DNA from 2 places in the Streptomyces pluripotens genome. Region 1 is predicted to be linked to the other one. Evidence: riboswitches for the same ligand, from Rfam matches in the RefSeq annotation. Region 1 holds a riboswitch; the other holds the start of a gene.
The links. A riboswitch is a leader RNA that binds a small molecule or an ion and turns the genes downstream of it on or off. The one in region 1 is predicted to bind cyclic di-AMP.
Positions count from the first base shown of each region.

Region 1 (3,355 bases):
AACCAGCACCTCGGCTACGGCCACGGCATCCACTACTGCCTGGGTGCGCCACTGGCCCGCTTGGAGGGCCAGACCGCGCTCGCCACCCTCCTCACCCGGATGCCCGACCTGCGGCTCGCCGCGGACCCGGCCGAACTGCGCTGGCGCGGCGGGCTCATCATGCGCGGACTACGCACCCTGCCCGTGGAGTTCACCCCGGTTCCCGAAGAGGTTCCACGAGCTTAAACGTGACATTCCGTTAACCCTGTGATCTTTGCGTGATCTGTGCGGCATTGACTTGTGACAAGTGATCGTCAGCCGATACGTTCACCCATCAGCGCGGCGGGCACCATCCGTCGCGCTGGTACTGCTGTCGCGCGAAAGGTTTCCGCATGCTCTCCGGGAATGGTCGTCACCGTCGCCCCCGCCAGGCTCCGGCTCTGCTCGTAGCGGCAGGAGTGACCGGCTCGGCCATCGCCATCCCACTGCTCGGCGCCGCGAGCGCCAACGCGGCCGACGGCACCACCTGGGACAAGGTGGCCGAGTGTGAGAGCGGGGGGTCCTGGAGTGCCGACACCGGCAACGGGTACTACGGCGGCCTGCAGATCTCGCAGGATGACTGGGTGAAGTACGGCGGCAGCCGCTACGCCGACAGCCCCGACCAGGCCAGCCGCTCGCAGCAGATCGCCGTCGCCGAGGAGATACTCGGCGACCAGAGCACCGCTCCCTGGGCCACTTGCGCCCAGCGGTCCGGCCTGACGCCGGGCTCGGGCGCTGTGGATGTGGACACGGGGGTCGGAGGCCTGGGGGGCGCCGGCGGTGCGAACCATTCCGGCGGTCTGTCCGACGACTCCGTTTCAACCGGTCTGTCCGACTCCTCGACCTCGTCGTCCTCCGTCCCCTTGTCACCCTCCTCCTCGGGGTCCTCGTCCTTCTCTCCCTCTGGCCCTTCCTCCTCCACTCCGTCGTCGCCCTCTTCGTCGTCGCCCTCTTCGCCCGGGTCCTCTTTGCCCGGATCGCCCTCGTCCGACGTCGACACTGCAACCGGCACCGGCACCGGCACCGGTTCTGGCTCCGACTCCGATCCCGGTTCGGGTTTGGGTCCCGGTTCCTCTCCGGGCTCGACGCCCGTGCCGGGCTACACCCCGGGCGAGGATGCAGCCACGGACCCCGGTATGGATGCCGACCTCAAAGGGTCCAATGCCACTAAGTCCGACAAGTCAGTTTCATCTGGTGCGGGATATGCGCAGGGGGGTGAGGGCTCTTCTGCGGCCGGCCCGAATACCGACAACTCGGGCACATCCCGTCAAGGTGCAGGCTCTTGGAGTCTGGTCGACACCGGCACTCTCGATGGCGGCGGGCGCCACCGTGGCGAGAGTGCGGAAGGAAGCGTGAAAAGCGGACAGAAGGGTGAGGTGTTGGGTCGTCACGCCTCACGTGAGCCGGGCACCTATACCGTCCGCGAGGGCGACTCCCTGACCTCCATCGCCGACTCCTTTGACGTCGACGGCGGATGGCGTGCGCTCTATGCCGGGAACAAGGGGGTGGTCGGTGCCGATCCGGACCACATCGTCGCCGGTCAGACCCTCGAAGTCGGTGCGGAAACGGGTGCAAAGTAGGGGAAGTTGACGCCATACTTCGCCGCTAATGTCCGTTTAGGTGAAAGTGTGGGATGAGTCTCAGAAGCCCTGATCGTCTTTGAAATTCCACGGATCGCGTGTCTACGGTCAGGACCGCTCGTCACCACGAGCCCCGGCAGCTGCAACGCCGAATCCTGCCAGCGGCTGCCCGGGAACATTCGACGCGTAAGCGCCGCAGGCAGGAGCGGGGGACCCAAGGTAAGTGCCGATGCCAGCAGTTGAGCTGGAATCGGCTTGGGGTGAAGCCGCATCGCACGTAGAGCAAGACGTGGGATGCGGCCGGGCAGCCCAACCGGCCCGAACCCGACAGCTCACCTCGCAGGCGTCGGTGAGGGGATCGTTCCATGCTGTTTTCCGGCAAGGGCAAGCATCGTCGTCCGTCCAAGGCCGCTCGCGCCCTCGCGCTCGCCGGTGTCACCGGCGCCGCCGTCGCCGCCCCGCTGATGGCGGCCGGCAACGCCTCCGCCGCCACCGCTTCCCAGTGGGACGCCGTCGCCCAGTGCGAGTCCGGTGGCAACTGGTCCATCAACACGGGCAATGGCTACTACGGCGGTCTGCAGTTCTCCGCCTCCACCTGGGCCGCGTACGGCGGCACTCAGTACGCCGCCACGGCCAACAACGCCACCAAGGCGCAGCAGATCGCCATCGCCGAGAAGGTTCTGGCGGCGCAGGGCAAGGGTGCCTGGCCGGTCTGCGGCACGGGTCTGACGAGTGCCCCCTACAACGGCTCCGCCCCGAGCAGTTCCTCGAACAACTCCGCCGGCACCTCCTCGTCGAGCGGCGCCAGCACCCGCTCGACCGGCCAGCCGGCCGCCTCCCGCTCCGCTGAGCGTCCGGCCGTGGGTAAGACGGTCACTACTCCGGCCGGCAAGAGGGTCAAGAAGGGGGATGGCGAGTACAAGGTCGTCAAGGGCGACACCCTCAGCTCCATCGCCGTCAAGCACGGCGTCAAGGGCGGTTGGCAGAAGCTGTTCGACCTGAACAAGGGCATCATCGAGGACGCCAACCTCATCTACCCGGGCCAGCAGCTGCACCTGAAGTGACACCGGGCTCCGGTCGGAGTCGCGGTGCCCCCACTCCCGGCGCCCCGCGCCGGAGGCCCTCCGGTCTCGTGAGGGACTCTCACCCCTGACTCCCAGGACTCCCCGCCCCGGCGCGTGTTCCCCCGTACGCGCCGGGGCGGGGTTTTTCCGTCCTCTGTAGGGAGACCTCTTTGTTTCGTTTGAAAACAAAAGGTACCGTCGGGCGTGTCCACGGGACGGTCGGTCGGCTGGCCGATGGCCCCGTGGCGGTTAGGCTCTAGTCGCAAGGCGCAGCCGTAAGGCACCCAGCCGTGCACTTCCAGCGTCACATCCAAGAAGGAGATGCTCGTGCCGTCCATCGACGTCGTCGTAGCCCGGGAAATCCTGGACTCCCGAGGCAATCCCACGGTCGAGGTCGAGGTCGGCCTCGACGACGGCAGCACGGGTCGTGCCGCCGTCCCGTCCGGCGCCTCCACCGGCGCTTTCGAGGCCATCGAGCTCCGTGACGGTGACCCGAACCGCTACCAGGGCAAGGGCGTCGAGAAGGCCGTCCTCACCGTCAGCGAGCAGATCGGCCCGGAGCTGGTCGGCTACGACGCCACCGAGCAGCGTCTGATCGACCAGGCCATGTTCGACCTGGACGCCACTGACAACAAGGGCTCCCTCGGCGCCAACGCCATCCTCGGCGTCTCGCTCGCCGTCGCGCACGCCGCC
Region 1 covers NZ_CP021080.1:4,391,846-4,395,200, forward strand. The annotation lists gene LK06_RS19930 (cytochrome P450 family protein) at 1-225, shown strand, start outside; partial or broken gene LK06_RS35075 (transglycosylase family protein) at 372-659, shown strand; gene LK06_RS35080 (hypothetical protein) at 623-1,018, opposite strand; gene LK06_RS35085 (LysM peptidoglycan-binding domain-containing protein) at 1,371-1,598, shown strand; cyclic di-AMP (ydaO/yuaA leader) riboswitch at 1,780-1,959, shown strand; gene LK06_RS19940 (LysM peptidoglycan-binding domain-containing protein) at 1,964-2,662, shown strand; gene eno (phosphopyruvate hydratase) at 2,984-3,355, shown strand, end outside.

Region 2 (3,355 bases), 1.5 Mb from region 1:
GCGCGGCGACGACACCGTCTCCGACCGGTCTCTCGCCGCGCTCGCCCGGGTGGCGCGGGCCGGAGCCCGGCACCTCGTCGTGACGGGCCGCCCGGCCCCGCGGGTGCGGTCGTTGCTGGCCCAACTCAGCTGCGCGGGCCTCGCGGTGTGCGGGCAGGGGGCCCAGGTCTACGACGCCGGAAACGACTGCCTGCTGTGGTCGGTCCGGCTGGACCGCGAGCTGGCCGAGACGGCGCTCGGCAAGATCGAGGCCGAAGTGGGGCAGGTGTTCGCGGCCGTCGACCAGGACGGTGTGGACGGGCTCACGCTCATCGAACCCGGATATCGGATGCCCCACCCGACCCTGCCCGCGGTGCGGGTCGGACGCCGCGACGACCTGTGGTGCGAACCCATCAGCAAGGTGCTGCTGCGCCATGCCACCTTGTCCGATGACGAGTTGGCGGCCGTGGCGTGCGCGGTGGTGGGCTCGCTGGCGACGGTCACCATGTCGGGGCCGGGAACCGTGGAACTCCAGCCGCGCGGGGTGACCAAGGCGACCGGGCTGGCGCTGGCCGCCGAGCATCTCGGCACTGGTCCCGAACGGGCCTTGGCCTTCGGTGACATGCCCAACGACATCCCGATGTTCGACTGGGCCGCGCACGGGATCGCCATGGCCAACGCCCATCCCGAACTGAAGGCCGTGGCCGACGAGACCACCTCGTCGAACGAGGACGACGGCGTCGCCGTCGTCCTCGAAAGACTCTTCCTCGCCGGCTGAACCAGCTGAACCAGCTGACCGGCTGGCTGGCGCATCAGCGCGACGCTGTCCGACGGGAAGCCGGTGCGCACCGGGTCGTCAGGTGCCGGTGCGCACCGGTCCGTCAGCGGTGGGGCGCCGGTCCGTCAGTGGTGGGGCGCCGGTGGGGCAACGGGGGTGTGCCGGTGGGGCAGCGGCGACGCGCCGCTCTGCCGGCTGTCAGTACGCGCCGTACACGTTGTCGATCGACCCGTACCGCGCGGCCGCGTAGTTGCAGGCGGCGGTGATGTTGGCGACCGGGTCGTAGGGGTCGAACGAGGTGCCGGCCACGTGGTACGCGGCGAAGGTCGGGTCGATGACCTGGAGCAGGCCCTTGGACGGGGTACCCGCGGCGGCGTTGGAGTCCCAGAGGTTGATGGCGCGGGGGTTGCCCGAGGACTCCCGCATGATGTTGCGGTAGATGCCGTTGTAGGTGCCCGGGATGCCCTTCTGGGCCATGATCGCGAGGGACTCACGGATCCAGCCGTCGAGGTTGTTCGGGTACCCGGCGATGGTGGTGGCCGCCGCCGTGGCAGGACCGGTGGCCGCGGAGGCGGACGTGGCGCCGATGAGCGGCACCGCGAGGACGGCGGCGCTGGTGCCGAGCACGGCGAGGGTGCGGACGAGCCGGTTGTTCCGGGAACGGCGGTACTGAGCGGCAGCAGGCATGGGGAAGTTCCTCTCCGACGCCTGCGAGGTGAGCTGTCGGGTTCGGGCGGGGAGGTGCCCGGCCGTGCCCTGGAGGAGGCACGGCTTCACCCCTAGCCGTTCCGGTGCGGCATGTGCCGTCCGGTCAGGCGACTTACCTGGGTCCCCCGCTCCTGCCGTACGAATGAGTTCGTCGATGGGTTACGCGGGCGGCGGCAGGATTCGGCGTCCGCCCGACGGCCGGGAACGTATGCGAGGGCACATGTCGGGAACAAGTGCCGGATTCACACAACGCACTATTTGACCTTGGTCTGCGCGTTATGGGGTGCTTGATCCTTTTCGGCCGTCTGCCCCCAACTCGCCGACGGGTAGAGGGAGAAGGGGCGTCGGCGGCCGGAGTGGGACGATGATGGTGCGTGACTCAACTCACGAAATGGCAAAGTGCAGCAAATCAGACAAGGGGTATTCAGGGTATTCGGGGTGTTCGGGGTATTCGTACCGGATCCGGATCCGGATCCGGGTGAGGGTGGGGTCTGTGATGTGAGGCTCTGGTGGCGGTGTGGGCGTTACTCCACTTATCACACATTTCGCGACAAAGTGAATGTATTGCCGCTAAGTCAACGAATGTCCGTTCTTATCAACCGATCAAAACCATAGCGATCATGATCCAATACCGCCCGGGCTGGACCGGTGGGCGCTATCGGTGATCGAAACCGGACCGGATACGCTGACTTGAGTGAGGGCAGCGACCTATCGACAAACCGTGTAATCGCCAGCAGGCACCAGCAGACAGGAGACCTCTCGTGACCGTCGTCGGGCCGTTCGGGCTGAACGTGCGGGACCAGGCGCTGGAAGCCGATGTCCAGGCCGGATTGGTGGCTGTCGAAGAAGGCTTGCTCGAAGCCACCAAGAGCGAGGTCCCTTTCATCACCGAGGCCGCACAGCACCTCGTGCGGGCCGGCGGGAAGCGGTTCAGGCCGCTGCTCGTCATGCTCGCGGCGCGATTCGGTGACCCGTCCGCGCCGGGCGTGGTGCCGTCCGCGGTCGTCGTGGAGCTGACCCACCTCGCCACGCTCTACCACGACGACGTCATGGACGAAGCGGCCGTGCGACGTGGCGTGGACAGTGTCAACACCCGCTGGGACAACTCCGTCGCGGTCCTCACCGGTGACTTCCTCTTTGCTCGCGCTTCCCAGATCCTCGCCGACCTGGGCCCGGAGGCCGTCCGGGTGCAGGCGCTCGCCTTCGAACGGCTGGTCACCGGTCAGATCCTGGAGACCGCAGGTCCCGTGGACGGCCGCGACCCGGTCGAGCACTACCTGGAGGTGCTCAGCGGCAAGACGGGCGCGCTGGTGGCGGTGTCCTGCCGGTTCGGCGCCATGATGTCCGGCGCCGACGAGCAGGTCGTCGACGTGCTCACCCAGTACGGCGAACGTCTTGGGGTCGCCTTCCAGCTCGCGGACGACGTCCTGGACATCGCCTCCGACTCCCACGAGTCCGGCAAGACCCCCGGCACCGACCTGCGGGAGGGTATCCCGACGCTGCCCGTGCTCCACCTGCGCGAGCAGGCGGCCCGGCTGGGGCTGCCCGAGGACGTCGCCTTGTGCGAACTGCTGGACTCCGACCTCAGCGACGACACCCGGCACTCCGAGGCGCTGGCCGCGCTGCGCGCGCACCCCGCGCTGGAACAGGCCCGCCGGGACACCGTCCGGTACGCGGAGGAGGCGCGGGCCGCCCTGGCGCCGCTGCCGGACTGCGACGCCAAGGCGGCGCTGACGGAGCTGTGCGACGCGGTGGTGCACCGCGCCGGCTGATGGCCCGCGCGGGACGGTGCCGTGCACGACCCCTACGGGACCCCGAGCCGCCACACCTGCGTGTCATACCGCAGGCGTAGACGGAGTTGCCTCCGAGGACTGACGCTTCCTCACGGCC
Region 2 covers NZ_CP021080.1:2,867,006-2,870,360, reverse strand. The annotation lists gene LK06_RS12755 (HAD family hydrolase) at 1-757, shown strand, start outside; gene LK06_RS12750 (transglycosylase SLT domain-containing protein) at 956-1,444, opposite strand; cyclic di-AMP (ydaO/yuaA leader) riboswitch at 1,448-1,629, opposite strand; gene LK06_RS12745 (polyprenyl synthetase family protein) at 2,227-3,237, shown strand.
Region 2: it holds a riboswitch for cyclic di-AMP, as region 1 does, so the genes downstream of both, LK06_RS12750 (transglycosylase SLT domain-containing protein) here and LK06_RS19940 (LysM peptidoglycan-binding domain-containing protein) in region 1, are expected to answer to the same signal.